One region of the Pseudomonas sp. TE3-3-F2023 genome, then DNA from elsewhere that is predicted to be linked to it. Evidence: predicted binding sites of a transcription regulator. Region 1 holds the regulator's gene; each other region holds the start of a gene.
What was found. The regulator FliA, encoded in region 1, starts transcription of late flagellar genes. The targets are predictions, from matches to a motif close to CTAAAGTTTNNNNNNNNNNNGCCGNTAA.

Region 1 (4,118 bases):
CAGAAGCAGGTGCTGACTGCCGCCTACCACAGCTACAAGCGCTGCGGCCTGGCCGGTTGCATCCTGACCAAACTCGATGAAACGGCGAGCCTTGGCGACGTGCTGAGCCTTGCCATCAGTCATGAACTGCCGGTGGCCTACCTGACAGATGGGCCGCGCATTCCTGACGACGTGCACCTGCCTCGAGGGCACCAGTTGGTCTCCCGCGCGGTCAATGTGCAGCAACAGGACGAGCCCAGCGAAGAGGCCATGGCCGACATGTTCGCTGATCTCTATCACAACCCACGGCGAGCGGGTTGATGATGAAGCGTGTGCAAGGTAGCTATGCCAAAGGGTACGCAGAATTGCCCTACGTGTGGCCTGAGTCCCAGCGAGACAAGGTAAAGAACAGACATGGGTAGCATGCATCCCGTACAGGTGATCGCCGTGACCGGTGGCAAAGGTGGCGTCGGCAAGACTAACGTTTCAGTGAACCTGTCCCTGGCGCTGGCCGAGCTTGGCCGCAGGGTCATGCTGCTCGACGCCGACCTGGGCCTGGCCAATGTCGATGTGTTGCTGGGCCTTACCCCCAAGCGGACCCTGGCCGATGTCATCGAAGGGCGCTGCGAGCTGCGCGATGTGATGTTGCAGGGCCCCGGTGGCGTGCGCATCGTGCCGGCTGCCTCGGGCACGCAGAGCATGGTGCACCTGGCCCCGGCCCAGCATGCCGGGCTGATCCAGGCGTTCAGCGAAGTCGGCGACAACCTCGACGTGCTGGTGATCGACACTGCTGCCGGTATCGGTGATTCGGTGGTCAGCTTCGTCCGCGCCGCCCAGGAAGTGCTGCTGGTGGTATGCGACGAACCCACCTCGATCACCGATGCCTACGCCCTGATCAAGCTGCTCAACCGCGACTACGGCATGAACCGTTTCCGGGTGCTGGCCAACATGGCGCAGAGTCCGCAGGAGGGCCGCAACCTGTTCGCCAAACTGACCAAGGTCACCGACCGCTTCCTCGACGTTGCCCTGCAGTACGTGGGCGCCGTGCCGTATGACGAGTGCGTGCGCAAGGCCGTGCAGAAGCAGCGCGCCGTATACGAAGCCTTCCCACGCTCCAAATGCGCGCTGGCCTTCAAGGCGATTGCCCAGAAGGTCGACAGCTGGCCGCTGCCGGCCAACCCGCGCGGCCATCTGGAGTTCTTTGTCGAGCGCCTGGTGCAGCCCACCAGCGCGGGACCTGTGCTATGAACGCCAGCGGTTTCAAGATGTACAGCCGGGCGTCGAAAGACGCCCAGTACGAGCTGATCGAGCGCTACGCCCCGCTGGTCAAGCGCATCGCCTACCACCTGCTGGCGCGGCTGCCAGCCAATGTGCAGGTCGAGGACCTGATCCAGGCCGGCATGATCGGCCTGCTGGAAGTGGCCAACAAGTACGACGCCAGCAAGGGCGCCAGCTTCGAAACCTACGCCGGCATTCGCATTCGCGGGGCCATGCTCGATGAAGTGCGCAAGGGCGATTGGGCACCGCGTTCGGTGCACCGCAACACCCGCATGGTCAGCGACGCGATGCGTGCGGTTGAAGCCCGAACCGGTCGTGACGCTAAAGATCATGAAGTTGCTGCCGAACTCCAATTGAGTCTCGATGATTACTACGGGATCTTGAACGATACCCTGGGCAGCCGCCTGTTCAGCTTCGACGACCTGCTGCAGGACGGCGAGCACGAAGGGCTGCATGAGGATGGCGCCAGTGGCCAGGTGGAACCTGCGCGTGGCCTGGAGGACGAGCGCTTCCAGGCTGCCCTGACCGAGGCCATCGCCAACCTGCCGGAGCGTGAGCGCCTGGTGCTGGCGCTGTACTACGACGAAGAGCTGAACCTCAAGGAAATTGGTGAGGTGCTGGGGGTCAGCGAGTCGCGGGTCAGCCAGTTGCACAGCCAGTGTGCCGCGCGCCTGCGCAGCCGCCTGGGGGAATGGCGGGCGCGTTGAGCCCGCTGTCGTTGCAGTCGTTTTCTACGTTGTACCGAATTGTGAATGCGCGCTCGGGGCCGAGCGCGTTTGAGACTGCTTGGAGGTCTACTTGAACAAAGACATGAAAATCCTCATCGTTGACGACTTTTCGACGATGCGGCGGATCATCAAGAACCTGTTGCGTGACCTGGGCTTCACCAACACCGAAGAAGCCGATGACGGCACCACGGCGCTGCCGATGCTGGAGAACGGCCACTATGACTTCCTGGTGACCGACTGGAACATGCCCGGCATGTCCGGTATCGACCTGCTGCGCAAGGTGCGTGCCCACGATCGCCTGAAAACCATGCCGGTGCTGATGGTGACCGCCGAAGCCAAGCGCGACCAGATCATCGAAGCGGCCCAGGCCGGCGTCAATGGCTACGTTGTGAAGCCGTTCACCGCCCAGGTGCTCAAAGAAAAGATCGAGAAGATCTTCGAACGCGTCAACGGCTGAGTCACGTCAGGGGGCGCGCCATGGATTCATCACAAACGTCTTTGGGCGAGTTCGAATCGACCCTGAAGAAGCATGCCCAGGAGCTGGTCGAAAGCCTGGAGCGTGGCCGTTTCGGCGAGGCGGTGCAGCTGATTCACGAGCTGAACCAGACCCGTGACCGCGGCCTGTACCAGGAAGTCGGCAAGCTGACCCGCGAGCTGCACAGTGCCATAGTCAGTTTCCAGATCGACCCGACCATGCCGCAGGCCGAGGAGGTGTCGCAGATAACCGACGCCACCGAGCGCCTGTCTTACGTGGTCAGGCTCACCGAGGGCGCGGCCAACCGCACCATGGACCTGGTCGAGGAAAGCACCCCGGTGCTCAACGACCTGGCCAGCGAGGCCGAGGCCCTGAGCACCGACTGGCAGCGTTTCATGCGCCGCGAAGTGGCTGCGCCGGAGTTCCGAGACCTGGTCAAGCGCGTCGACAGTTTCCTGACGCTCAGCGCCGAAGGTAACCGCAAGGTCGCCGGCCACCTCAACGACATTCTGCTGGCCCAGGACTATCAGGACCTGACCGGCCAGGTGATCAAGCGCGTCACCACCCTGGTCACCGAGGTGGAAAGCAACCTGCTCAAACTGGTGTTGATGGCCAGCCAGGTCGACCGCTTTGCGGGCATCCAGCATGACCACGATCAACTGCGCGCAGAAAAAGATCGAGAAAAACATCCGACTCGGGGTGAAGGTCCGCAGATTCATGCCGATAAGCGTGAAGATGTCGTGTCCGGTCAGGACGATGTCGATGATCTGCTGTCCAGCCTGGGTTTTTAAGGAGCACGTTTGATGAGCTTCGGCGCCGATGAAGAAATCCTCCAGGATTTCCTGGTAGAAGCCGGCGAAATTCTTGAGCAACTGTCCGAGCAACTGGTCGAGCTGGAAAGCCGGCCCGACGATGCCGACCTGCTCAATGCGATCTTTCGCGGTTTCCACACTGTAAAAGGGGGCGCCGGCTTCCTTCAGCTGAACGAGCTGGTGGAGTGCTGCCATATCGCCGAGAACGTGTTCGACGTCCTGCGCAAAGGTGAGCGCCGGGTCGACGCGGAACTGATGGATGTGGTGCTCGAGGCACTGGACACGGTCAACAGCATGTTTGGCCAGGTGCGCGAGCGCGCCGAAGTGACCCCGGCTACCCCCGAGCTGCTGGCCGCGCTGTCGCGCCTGGCCGAGCCGGGCGGCGCAGAAGCCGTCGAGGCGCCTGCCGCTGCGGCACCGGAGCCGGTTGCCGAAGCGCCGGTGGAAGAGCAGGACATCACCGACAGCGAGTTCGAACAACTGCTCGATTCGCTCGATGCGGTCAAGGCACAAGCTGCGGCCGACGAGCAGATGCAGGGCGAGACCGTCAGCGGCGCAGGTGACGAAATCAGCGACGCCGAGTTCGAGTCGCTGCTCGACCAGTTGCACGGCAAAGGCCAGTTCAGCGCCGAGGTTGCCGCGCAGCCGGTTGCCAGCGCGCCGGAAGCGGCCAGCGACGAAATTACCGACGCCGAGTTCGAATCGCTGCTGGACCAGTTGCATGGCAAGGGTACCTTCCAGGCCGATGCCTTGCCTGGTGCCAAGGCGTCGGCGCCTGCTGCAACTGACACCAGTGCAGCCAGCGATGAAATCAGCGAGCACGAGTTCGAGGCGCTGCTGGACCAG
Region 2 (4,118 bases), 840 kb from region 1:
GTTGCCTGCCGATGTCTCGCCGATTGGTTCCGCATATGCCAAAGGTAATGGCAATGGCGGCGGCAAAGGTGGGTTCAATGGTAATGGCGCCGGCTACGAGAGTGATCATGCCGGCAAGGCCACCCGCAACCATGGCGAGAGCGGCAATCACTATGGCAGCCTGCGCAATGATGACAACGGCCGTGGCACTACCCGGTCCGGTATTGCCCATTCCAAGGAACACAACAAGGCCGGGCGCTCCTCTTCGAAGCATGATCGATAACTGAAAGCGCACATGGCGTGCCCGCGAACCGGGCGGTGCGGTTGATGGCACCGGCTGCGCCGGTGTTCGGGGGCTCGCCCGCGCCTGCAGTCTGGTGCCCGCCAGACCTCAGACCCTGAACCGCCCTACCAACGCCGTCATCTCCCCCACCAACCCCGACAACGCCTTGCTCGCCTCACTGGTCTGCTGCGCCCCCGCTGCCGAGGATGTCGACAGCTCGCGAATGTTCAGCAGGTTGCGGTCCACCTCTCGCGCCACCTGGGCCTGCTCTTCGGCTGCGCTGGCAATCACCAGGTTACGCTCGTTGATCTCGCCGATCGCACTGTAGATACCCTCCAGCACCTGCCCCGAAGCCAGGGTCACGTCCAGTGTCGACTGGGCGCGGCTGGTACTGGCCTGCATCGAGGCCACGGCCGCTTCGGTACCCGCCTGCACGCGCCCGATCATCTGCTCGATTTCCTGGGTCGACTGTTGCGTGCGGTACGCCAACGTACGCACTTCATCGGCCACCACCGCAAAGCCGCGCCCGGCTTCGCCCGCACGGGCGGCCTCGATGGCGGCATTGAGCGCCAGAAGGTTGGTTTGCTCGGACACCGAGCGAATCACTTCCAGCACCTTGCCGATATCCCGCACCTGCCCGACCAGTTGCTCCAGATGAGCGCTGCTGGCCTGGATTTCCCGAGTCATGGCCTCGGTGCCGTCGATGTTGTCGCTGACTTGCCGCCGGCTTTGCGCTGCCAGCTGGTTGGATTCGCTGGTGGTCTGCGAGGTGGTGATGGCATTGCGCGCGACCTCCTCCACGGCCGTGGTCATTTCGGTGACGGCGGTGGCGGCCTGCTCAAGCTCCTGGCCCTGCTGGCGCAGGTTGTTGGCACTTTCCTCGGTGACGGTATTCAGCGCCGCGGCAGCTGCGTCCAGTTGCCTGGCACAGCTGCTGATCTGCCCCAGGGTGTCGCGCTGGCTCTGCTGCATGCGTTCAAGTTCATGGAACAGCTGGCCGATCTCGTTACCGCCCTGCCCCTGCACCGGCACGCTCAGGTCGCCACCGGCAATGCGCTGGAAGTGCCGCCCTGCTTCGCGCAGCGGGTGCAGCACGCGCTGGGCAACAAAGGCCCAGCACAGCACCGCCAACAACAGCGTCACGCCCAACAGCCCCAGGCTCAGCAATTGCGCGCGCGCCAGGCGCCGCTCGGATTCCAGCATGATCTGCTGACCGCGCTCACTCAATGCCCCTACCAGTTGCTGGCGCAAAGCCTGCAGCCGGCCCATGGCGTTACCGGCGTCGGTATTGACCTTGAAATACTGCTCGAGCGAACGTTGACGGGTTGCCTCACGCTGCCCCGCGACCGCCTTGGCATACTCTCCATAGGTGGCCTGCAGGGCGGTTGCCAGTGCGTGCAGCCCAGGCTCGCGGGCGTTTTCGACAAACTCGTCCACCAGCTTCTGGCTCTTGTCGTTCAGCTCGACCGACATCGCCATGCGCTTGCTGGCACTTTCCTCATGGCCACCCAGCTGCTCGATGAAGCCTGAAGATACATTGGCGCTGGCGCGAATCGCCATCAGCAACGCATTGTTCAACCGGTCCGACTGGTGCGCGGTCTGGTCCAGTTCGGTGATCTGCTGGTCGCTACCCACTGCAGCCCGCCAGGCACTGACGGTGGAAAAAAGCAGGGTCACGCTGAACAGCGACAGCACCCAGAACATTCCGGTGCGGATCTTCAGGTTGGCAAGCATGCGGGCAGTACTCCTTGTTGGCACCACTTCTGGTCGATGATTCGACGGTGGGTGTGCTGCTATCGGAGGTACTGCCCCAGGCTTGAGGCGCCGGAGTGCGGTTTTGGGCGGTAACCGAACAGATGTTGTCGAGGCAAAGACCGGGCTACAGGCAACAAATCGACCAGGCGGGAACTTCAACGCTCGGACTCGGTCGATAACATCCCCTCGCCCTCAAGCCAAGGGCTTGCCCAAGCCCTGCCGAGTCTGCCGCCGATGCCCAGCACACCTGTTCTGTCGACCTTGCTCCTGTTGTTCAGCACAATCACGGCACAGGGCGCATTGGCTGGTGAACGCTACGCGCCCGCACGCAGCAACAATGCCTCGACCGTGCTGATCGAAACCGCCTCGCAACAGTATGCCGACGGCCAACTGGACAAGGCGGCGGCCACCCTGGAGCGCGCGCTGCACATTCAGCCGAACAACCCGGCAACGCTGCACTACCTTGGCGTTTTGCGCCTGCAGCAAGGGCAGTATGAACAGGCCGAAACGCTGGCGCTGCGCTCCAACCTGCGGGTTGGCAACAATCACGCCCTGCGCAGCCGCAACCTGCAGTTGATAGAAGCCGCGCACAAGGCCCAAGGCTCCGGCATGCTGCCGACGGCTGCACACTGACGGTGATCAGACGCTGCGCGTCAGGCCACCATCGACCTGCTTTGCACCCACGCGCATTACCCGGTAAAGTCGGCGCCAGGGCGCTGGCTGCGCCTGCGGTCCGCGCCAAGGGGTTTCCCGAGCCATGCGTCATCATATTTCCATACCAGCTCCCGGCTTGTCGGCGGACCGAGCCCCAAAGGAGTTGGCATGCCCGCCACCAATGCATCCCGCCACCATGGCCTGCTCGACCTGCCCGCCTTGCGCAAACGTGCCAAACGCTTGCTCACCGCCCTGAAAAACGACGAGGCCGACGACACCGGCGAGCAGCTGCGCGCGCTCGGCCTGTCCGGCCCTGACTACCGGCTTGCCGATACCCAATGGCTGGTGGCCCGCCAGGCCGGCTTTGCCAGCTGGCCCAAGCTCAAGGCCCATGCCGATGCCGTCGCTTTCGCGGCACGCCACCCTGGCTTTACCGCCGATGACGAAGCAGCCGTGCAGCATTGGCGCTGCGGCAACGACATCGCCCACAGCTTGCGCACGGCCGGTTTTGCCGGTGCGTTCCAGATGTTCGACGACCCCATGGTCATGGGGCCCGTCTGCGCACTGCCCGAGGAACAGTATTGGCAGGTTCGGGCCGCTTACATACAGCAGGCGTTCAACCTGAGCATCCAGGACGTCGAGCAACGCCTAGCGGCGCAACGCACCGCCCTGGCCGGATTGAACAGCGACAGCAAGATCGTGCTGTGGTGCGAGGGTGACGCTTACGACCAGCTGTTCCTGATCCGCGTACTCGCCAGCCTGCCCAGCCTGCCGCGCCGCTTGGAGCTGATCGAAATCACCCAAGTACCTGGCGTCGAGCGCTTCATTGGTATCGGCCAGCTGGCCCCGGACCTGCTCGCCTGGCTATGGCCACAACGTCGCGCGCTGGGTGAGGACGTGCTGGCCCTGGCCCGGCAGACATGGGCGGCCTATACCGCACCGGACCCAAGGGCCTGGGCTGCCCTGGCAGACATCCAGCATACCGCCTTGCCGTTGCTGGGCCGGGCCCTTGCGCGGCAACTTCAGGAGCTGCCGGGGGCGAACGACGGTTTGAGCCTCACCGAGCGCCTGCTATTACGCGTTCTGGAGTCACACGGCGAGCTGCCGGCCGGACGTGTGTTTGCCCAGTTGATGATGCGGGATGAACCGCTGCCTTACCTGGGCGACATGATGTTCCATGTTTTGCTGCAGCCCCTGATCCATGCACCGCACCCGCTGCTGCTGGAAGGCCCGGGCGAGTCTTGGGCACAACGGCCGTTGCGGCTGACTGCTCTTGCCGAGCAGCTGCTCGCGGGGCAGGCGCATTGGCTTGACCACAACCCTGCGCAGCGATGGGTGGGTGGAGTGCTTATCAATGCCGCGGACAGGCCCTGGGTGGTCAGCGAACAGGGCGAAGTATGGCAGCGCAAATAGCCCGCTCGAGCCTGATCAGGTAAAGCGGTGGATG
Region 3 (4,118 bases), 930 kb from region 1:
TTGGCAATGAAACACTCGTGGTGAGCATCGTGTTAACAGCTAACAGCTAGATGCTGCCCCCCGAAATAGACCTCAAGCCTACGGGCTACTGGTTATGCTTCGCTGCCTGCCAAATTCCCATGGATGCTACCGGTAATGTCTGGCGAGGACGACCCAATTAAACCCGATCCCGTGGCCGCCGCAGGCATACGCCCGACAGCTTGCTTACTGAGCCGCTTCGAAGAACATGGGCTTGAGGCTTTCGGCGTACTCTGATCAGCGCTTCATACAGCCAGCGCCCGCGCCCGCAGCTCAGTATTGAGGATACGGTCGTTCTCGCTGTAGTCGACCGGGCAGTCAATCACATGCACGCCCGGGTTCGAGATGCAGTGATCCAGCAGCGGCAGCAAGGCATCTGCACTTTCCACGCGATAACCGTTGGCGCCGTAGGCTTCTGCGTATTTGACGAAGTCCGGGTTGCCGTAGTCCAGGCCGAAATCGGTGAAGCCCATGTTGGCCTGCTTCCAGCGGATCATGCCGTAGCCGTCGTCACGCAGGATCACCACGGTGATGTGCATGCCCAGGCGCACAGCCGTTTCCAGCTCCTGGCTGTTCATCATGAAGCCACCGTCGCCGCAAACCGAAATAACCGGGCGGTCCGGGTGCACCAGGTGCGCCGCCATGGCCGATGGCAGGCCGGCGCCCATGGTCGCCAGGGCGTTGTCCAGCAGCACGGTGTTCGGCTTGTGCGCCTTGTAGTTGCGGGCGAACCAGATCTTGTAGATGCCGTTGTCCAGGGCAACGATGCCTTCGGACGGCAGTACGCGACGGATGTCGGCGACCATGCGCTGCGGGTAGACCGGGAAACGGTCGTCATCGGCACCTTCGGCGATCTGCGCTTCGTTGGCTTCACGGATGGCCATCAGGCGGGTGAAGTCCCAGTGCGAGGTGTCGCCCAGTCCTTCAGCGATTTGCCAGACGGCGTTGGCAATGTCGCCGATCACTTCAACTTGCGGGAAGTACACGGCATCGACTTCGGCGGAGCGGAAGCTGATGTGAATGACTTCGGTGCCGCCACGGACCATGAAGAATGGCGGCTTCTCGATCACGTCGTGGCCGATGTTGATGATCAGGTCGGCGGCTTCGATGGCGCGGTGCACGAAGTCACCGGACGACAGCGCTGCGTTACCCAGGAAACGCGGGCTGCGCTCGTCGACCACACCCTTGCCCAGCTGAGTGGTGACGAACGGGATGCCGGTCTGGTCAATCAGCTGCTTGAGGACCTTGGCGGTCATCTTGCGGTTGGCACCGGCGCCGATCACCAGGATCGGGCTGCGTGCAGTACGCAGTTTCTCGATGGCGGCTTCGATGGCCACGTGCTCGGCCAGCGGGCGGCGGTGCAGGCTTGGCGGGATAGGCAGTGCGTCGGTCTGCTCGGCGGCGATGTCTTCTGGCAGCTCCAGGTGCACGGCACCCGGCTTTTCTTCTTCGGCCAGGCGGAAGGCTTCGCGCATGCGCGACGGGATGTTGTCGGCGGAAGCGAACTGGTGGGTGTACTTGGTGATGGGGGCCATCATGCCGCACACGTCGATGATCTGGAAACGGCCCTGCTTGGACTTCTTGATAGGCTTCTGGCCGGTGATCATCATCATCGGCATGCCGCCCAGGTAGGCGTAGGCGCTGGCGGTGACCAGGTTGGTGGCGCCAGGGCCGAGGGTCGACAGGCTGACGCCGGTCTTGCCGGTCAGGCGGCCATAGGTGGCAGCCATGAAACCTGCGGACTGCTCGTGTCGGGTCAGTACCAGCTTGATCTTCGACTTGCGCAGGGACTCCAGCAGGTCCAGGTTTTCCTCACCAGGAATGCCGAACACATACTCGACACCTTCGTTTTCCAGGCATTGCACAACAACATCGGCGGCTTTGGCCATCTTTCTTATCTCACCTACGGTCATCGGGATGCGAACGCCCTGCATGGCAGGCGTTCGAGCGCTCGAAACGCGGGCCACACAGTGCACTGCAAACCAATTTATTGCAATGGCGTTCTATTTTTTCTCAAGTTTTCTCGCTGAACGGCCGAAAGCATTTCGCCATCACTTCCCATTTCGCCGCCCAGAGGAAAGACATGCGAAATCTCTCAATCGCGATGCGCTCGACGCTCGCTTTCGGCCTGATCGCCTCGATCATCATCATCGTTGGAGTGTTTGCACTCATTCAGATGTCCCGCGTCGACCAGATCAACCGCACCATCGAAACGATCAGCACGCCGACCGCTAACGCGCTTGGCAACATGCGTGAAGCCGTACTGGGTATCCGCGTCAACTCCTTGAAGCTGGCGTTCTACCCCACCGACACCATGCGCGCTGACAGCAGCCGGCGCCTGGAATTACAACTCGACAAGCTCGCCAAGGCCCAAGCGCAATACCTGGCAAAGCTGGCAGACCCTAATGAACGTGCGCTGTACAAGGAGGTCGAGCCTTACCTCAACGCCACCGCACCCGGTATTCGCGAGCTGATCGGCTTGGCCAAACAAGGCCGGGAGAGCGAAATGGTGAGCCTGCTCAACGGACCTCTACGGGAAAATTCCGAGCAATCCTTCCCCCGCCTGTACGCCCTGAGCGATCTCAACCAGCGCAACATCAACCAGGCCTTCTCCAGCGCCAGCAGCACCTACTCCAACTCCCGGGCCAGCGTGGCCGCGCTGATGGCCGTGGCTGCATTGATCACCATCGGTGTGGCCTGGCTGGTCAGCCGCAGTATCATCCTGCCGATCAACAGGGCAGCATCGAGCGCCGAAGTCATCGCCTCGGGGGACCTCACCCAACCCATGGAAAATGAAGGCCACGATGAAGTCACGCGGCTGTTCGGCGCGCTGCAGCAAATGCAGGCGAACTTGCGCGCAGCGATTGACCAGATCGTGCAATCAGCCTCAGTGATTGCAGCCTCCTCTACGCAATTGAGCGCGGTCACGGTCGAATCGAACGAGAACCTGCAGATGCAGGCCAACGAGATCGAGCAGGCAGCGTCTGCGGTGACCGAACTCTCTGCGGCAGTGGACGAAGTGGCCCGTACCGCGGTGAACACTTCGCAGGCATCGGAGCAATCGAAAGCCGCGAGCGAGGCCGGCAATGCCCGGGTGGGAGAAACCGTAGCAGCCATCGAGCAGATGAGCCTCGACATTCAGCAGAGCGCTCAGCAAGTGGACAGCCTCGCCACCAGCGTGGCGGACATCGCCAAGGTGCTGGATGTGATCCGTAGCATTGCCGAGCAGACCAACCTGCTTGCGCTCAATGCCGCCATCGAAGCCGCACGCGCAGGCGAGGCCGGGCGCGGCTTCGCCGTGGTCGCCGATGAAGTGCGCGCGCTGGCCCATCGCACCCAGCAATCCACCCTGGAAATCGAGAGCATGGTCAGCGCGATAAGTACCGAGTCCAGCCAGGCAGTAACTGCAATGAACGACAACCGCGCCCGCGCCAGGCATACCCTGCAGGCCGCACACGAGGCGGGGCAGGCCCTGGCACAGATCATGGCGCACATCACCCGCATCAACGAACAGAACCTGGTCATTGCCAGCGCCGCCGAGGAGCAAGCCCAGGTGGCCCGCGAAGTGGACCGCAACCTGATCAACATCCGCGACTTGTCTGCGGTGTCGACCAGCCAAGCGAACCAGACCGCTTCAGCGAGCCAGGCCCTGGAACAGCTGGGCACTCAGCTCAATGCTCTGGTCACGCGGTTCCGGACTTGACCCCACGTAATTGACACAGTCGAAAATCATTATTTCGCAACGCAATTCTATTTTTGCGCATTGCGAGGCATAATGCCGCGCGCCCATGGCCGGTCACTCCCCCCCGATAAAAACAGAACAATGGTGGCCAGGACCGAAACCGAGACTGTTCCTGAACCGAGCGAGCACCTGATGTCCGACACACCCAACTCACGGCGCGAATTTCTGCGTCGTAGTGCCATCCTCATTCCAGCGGTCAGCCTGGTGGGCTATGCAGCCTATGAGGCCATCGATTCGAATTCGACGCATGCCAGCACCGCTGTCGCCCCCACGCCAAGCGGGCCTGCCGAGCCCTACCATCCAACGTACTTCACCGACAGCGAGTGGTTGTTCGTGAACGCGGCCTGCGCCGTGCTCA
Region 4 (4,118 bases), 1.1 Mb from region 1:
CCCCCGGATTTCTGCTTTTTTGCAAAAATTGCCGGGGCCGCTCTGCGGCCCTATCGCGACACAAGGCCGCTCCTACAAGGACCGTGCAGGGCGCGCCAAGAACCTACTGGTCCTTGGCCTCATCCATCTTCAGCGTCCCCTCTTCGAAGATGTTCAGCTTCTGGCGCAGTTCACGCGGCTGCATGGGGGCCTGCCCGGCTTCCCCTGGCGCCGCCGGTGCCGCAGCGGCCGGCGGCGCAGGCTCGGCAGCCGGTGCTTCCGGCGCGCCCTGCTCGCCTTCGATATTGCGCTGGGCCTTCTTGGTCAGCACGATGATGTCGATGCGGCGGTTGACCGGGTTGAACGGGTCCTTGCGGTCGAACAGCGATGACGAGGCGTAACCCACCACCCGCGCCACCTGGCCATCCGGGTAGCCGCCGGCCACCAGTGCACGGCGCGCGGCGTTGGCGCGGTTGGCCGACAGTTCCCAGTTGCCGAACTCGCCACTGCCGGCATAAGGCTTGGCGTCGGTGTGGCCACTGATGCTGATCTTGTTCGGCACCGCCTTGATGGTGTCGGCCATGGCCAGCAGGATGTCCTCGAAGTACGGCTGCAGGCGCGCACTGCCAATGTCGAACATCGGCCGGTTCTCGGCGTCCATGATCTGGATGCGCAGGCCGTCCTGGGTGATCTCGAACAGGATCTGGTCCTTGAACTTCTGCAGCTGCGGGTTCTCTTCCACCTTGTTCTGCAGTTCCTGCAGCAGCAACTCCAGGCGCTCACGCTCGACCTGCTCGGCCATGGTCTCTACCTGGTCCTTGTCCAGCTGGATGCTGGTATCAGGCGTCGGTTCCGACTTGGCTTCGGGGTTGATGGTCTTCTCCGGAGCCAGCTGAGGCGAGCCCCCCAGGTCGATGACGTAGGGCGTTCCGCTTTCCGAGAAACCGATCGGGTCCTTGAAGTAGCCGGCAATGGCAATCTTCTGTTCCGGGGTGGCTGTGGACAACAGCCACAGCACCAGGAAGAACGCCATCATCGCCGTGGCGAAGTCGGCGAAGGCGATTTTCCAGGCGCCGCCGTGGTGGCCGCCGCCAAAGCGCTTGACGCGCTTGACGATGATGGGCTGATTGTTCTCCATGACTCAGCGACCGCGAACCGCTTGTTCCAGTTCGGCGAAGCTTGGGCGGTGCTTGGGATACAGCACCTTGCGCCCGAACTCGACCGCCAGCGAAGGCGGCATGCCCGAGGCCGAGGCCACCAGCGAAGCCTTGATCGATTCGTAGAGGTTCAGCTCTTCCTTGGCATCGTGCTCCAGGCACTTGGCCAATGGGCCGAAGAAGCCGTAGGCCGCCAGAATACCGAAGAAGGTACCCACCAGTGCCGCACCCACATGAAGGCCGATGGAGGCCTGGTCACCATCGCCGAGCGAGGCCATGGTCACCACGATCCCCAGTACGGCCGCAACGATACCGAAGCCGGGCATGCCGTCGGCGATGCCGGTCACCGCATGGGACGGGTGCTCCAGTTCTTCCTTCATGCTCAGCAGTTCCATGTCGAACAGGCCTTCGAGTTCGTGCGGGGCCATGTTGCCGGTGGACATGATGCGCAGGTAGTCGCAGACGAACGCGGTCATGCGCTCATCGGCAAGCACCGTCGGATACTTGGCGAAGATCGGGCTGGCGGCGGCATCCTCGATGTCGGCCTCGATGGCCATCATGCCTTCGCGCCGGCTCTTGTTGAGGATTTCGTACACCAGGCCCAGCACTTCCAGGTAGAAGGCATGAGTGAAGCGCGAGCCGAACATCTTCATCGACTTCTTGATGACGTGCATGGTCATGTGGCCGGGGTTGGCCTGCAGGAATGCACCAAAGGCCGCACCGCCGATGATCAGTACTTCGAACGGCTGGATCAGCGCCGCGATCTTGCCGTGGGAAAGCACGTATCCGCCGAGCACGCTCGCGAATACGACGATGATGCCGATAATTTTAGCCATAGGTTCAAAGCACTTGCTGTCGTGGTCAGGGGAAGAGACGGGAGCTTTAAAACTCTTCTTCTACTTATCGGCAGAACTGCGCCAGACTATAGCCACTCAATGCGAAAAGCCAGTTCGGACTGATGTCAAAATGCCAATTGAAACCAAGGTGCCCGCTCAGGCTCCACGTACGCTAGAGGCCTGGGTAAAGCTGCTCGAGAGTGTTCGCATCCCCGTGCCGAAGCATAGCTACGACCGGGTCATGGCCGCCATCCACGATAACCGCCGCTCGCTGCGGGATATCGCCGAACTGATGCAGGATAGCCCGGCACTGGTGCTGTCGGTGATGCGCGAAGCCAATCATCCCACCAATGCCAGCCTGGCAGAGCCCGCCGAAAGCCTGGAAGTCGCCCTCAACCGCCTGGGCCTCGAGCGTAGCGAACAGCTGCTCAAACGCCTGCCAGCGGTGCCCGTAGAAGAAATCCCACCGGTACTGTGCCAGTTTCAGCTGATCAGCCAGCACGCCTCGCAGCAGGCCAGCGGCCTGTTCGCCAGCCGTCTGGCACGGCTGTGGCAGGAAATCCACTGGGGCAGCCTGTTGTTCCTGTCGCCACTCTGGCCGCTGGCGTTGGCCTACCCCAAGCTGCTCGATACCTGGGAGCTGCGGGTTATCCACAAGGGTGAAGACGCCGCCCATGTCGAGGAAGAACTGTTTGGCGTGCGCATCATGGAACTGTGCCAGACCATGGCGGAGTACTGGCGCCTGCCACAATGGGTGACCCAGGGTTACCGCCTGCTGCTGGAAGAGCGCGAACAACTGGCCCAGGTGCTCAGTATTGCCCGCGACCCGGACCTGCTAAGCCAGCAACACCGCCTAGACGCCGAGCCTGGCCTGCGCCGCTGGTTCAACCAGCCGGCCAACACCGTGCTGCTGGCCAACAACCTGGCCCTGGCGGCACAAGTGGGCTGGGATAACCCGCACCTGTTGCGCTGGCAACTGTTGACCGCCCTGTACCTGCAGACCTCGCTGGACGACGTGCAACAGCAAGTGCACCAGCAGGCTGCGGCCAGCGCCCGCCGTCATGCCCAGCATGCCCTGTTCCACCCAGCCGAAGCGCTGATCTGGCCCTGGCACCAGCGCCGCCCGCACCCCGACATGCTGGCTCCGCCACCGCCCACCAGCGACGAATTGGCGCGCTGGCGCAAGCTGTGCCAGGACCTTCTGGCCCAGCCCAGCCCGTTCACCAACAGCGTGCACCTGGCCACCCATGTTATCGAGGCCCTTCTGGTCTCTGGCATGCAGAGGATCCTGCTGCTGAGCCTGGACAAGGCAAACGACCAGCTGCGCGTGCAGCAGATGGCCGGCCTGCCCAAGGAAGCCGGGGCGCTGGTACTGCCGGTGGCGCAGAACAAACTGCTGCAAAAGCTGCTGGCAAAGGCCGGTCAATTACGTATTACCCCGGAAAACCACAGCCAGTTCTCGGCCCTGCTGCCGGCCCCGCTGCGCGCCTTGTTCCGCAGCGAGCACGTGCTGCTGCGCTCGCTGGCGGTGGCGGACCAGGTACTGATGCTGATGGTGGCTGACCAGGGCTGCCGGCCGCTGGCCGATGTCAGCGTTCAAGCCTTCGGCAAGACCGCACAGTGCACTGAACGGGCGCTGTCGGTGTTTGCCAACCGCAAGGCCTGAGCCTTGCGCTACAATCGCCCCTCTTTCCACACTGGAGACCGTGGATGACTGACTTTTCAGGCCTGCCCCTGGTGATCGAAGCCGCGGACCTGCTACCGCGCCTGGATTCGCCACAGCTGATCCTGGTCGACCTGAGCAGCGCCAACCGCTATGTCAGCGGGCATATTCCCGGCGCACGCTTTGTCGAAGGCAAGCGTACCCAGCTCGGCCAGCCCCCCGCACCCGGCCTGCTGCCGGCCCTGGGTGAGCTGGAAAAACTGTTCAGCGAACTCGGCCACCGCGACGATGCCGTGTATGTGGTGTATGACGATGAGGGCGGCGGCTGGGCCGGGCGTTTCATCTGGCTGCTCGACGTGATCGGCCACAAGCGTTACCACTACCTCAATGGCGGCATCCAGGCCTGGCCCGCCGACAAGCTCTCCACAGAAGTGCCCGCCAGCGGCAACACGCCGGTGCACCTGCGCATCGACAGTTCGCCAA

Region 2: V3314_RS18290 (methyl-accepting chemotaxis protein) is a predicted target of FliA. The motif match lies at 2,056-2,083, and genes of this name have one in related genera.
Region 3: V3314_RS17815 (methyl-accepting chemotaxis protein) is a predicted target of FliA. The motif match lies at 2,032-2,059, and genes of this name have one in related genera.
Region 4: motA (flagellar motor stator protein MotA) is a predicted target of FliA. The motif match lies at 2,037-2,064, and genes of this name have one in related genera.

What each region holds. Positions count from the first base shown of each region.
Region 1 covers NZ_CP145113.1:4,877,187-4,881,304, reverse strand. The annotation lists gene flhF (flagellar biosynthesis protein FlhF) at 1-300, shown strand, start outside; gene fleN (flagellar synthesis regulator FleN) at 394-1,227, shown strand; gene fliA (RNA polymerase sigma factor FliA) at 1,224-1,964, shown strand; gene V3314_RS22440 (chemotaxis response regulator CheY) at 2,068-2,442, shown strand; gene V3314_RS22435 (protein phosphatase CheZ) at 2,463-3,251, shown strand; gene V3314_RS22430 (chemotaxis protein CheA) at 3,264-4,118, shown strand, end outside.
Region 2 covers NZ_CP145113.1:4,039,985-4,044,102, forward strand. The annotation lists gene V3314_RS18285 (hypothetical protein) at 1-262, shown strand, start outside; gene V3314_RS18290 (methyl-accepting chemotaxis protein) at 371-1,996, opposite strand; gene V3314_RS18295 (tetratricopeptide repeat protein) at 2,252-2,650, shown strand; gene V3314_RS18300 (DUF1835 domain-containing protein) at 2,840-4,084, shown strand.
Region 3 covers NZ_CP145113.1:3,945,024-3,949,141, forward strand. The annotation lists gene V3314_RS17810 (acetolactate synthase large subunit) at 264-1,907, opposite strand; gene V3314_RS17815 (methyl-accepting chemotaxis protein) at 2,102-3,721, shown strand; gene V3314_RS17820 (gluconate 2-dehydrogenase subunit 3 family protein) at 3,893-4,118, shown strand, end outside.
Region 4 covers NZ_CP145113.1:245,597-249,714, forward strand. The annotation lists gene motB (flagellar motor protein MotB) at 104-1,117, opposite strand; gene motA (flagellar motor stator protein MotA) at 1,121-1,972, opposite strand; gene V3314_RS01155 (HDOD domain-containing protein) at 2,103-3,638, shown strand; gene V3314_RS01160 (rhodanese-like domain-containing protein) at 3,683-4,118, shown strand, end outside.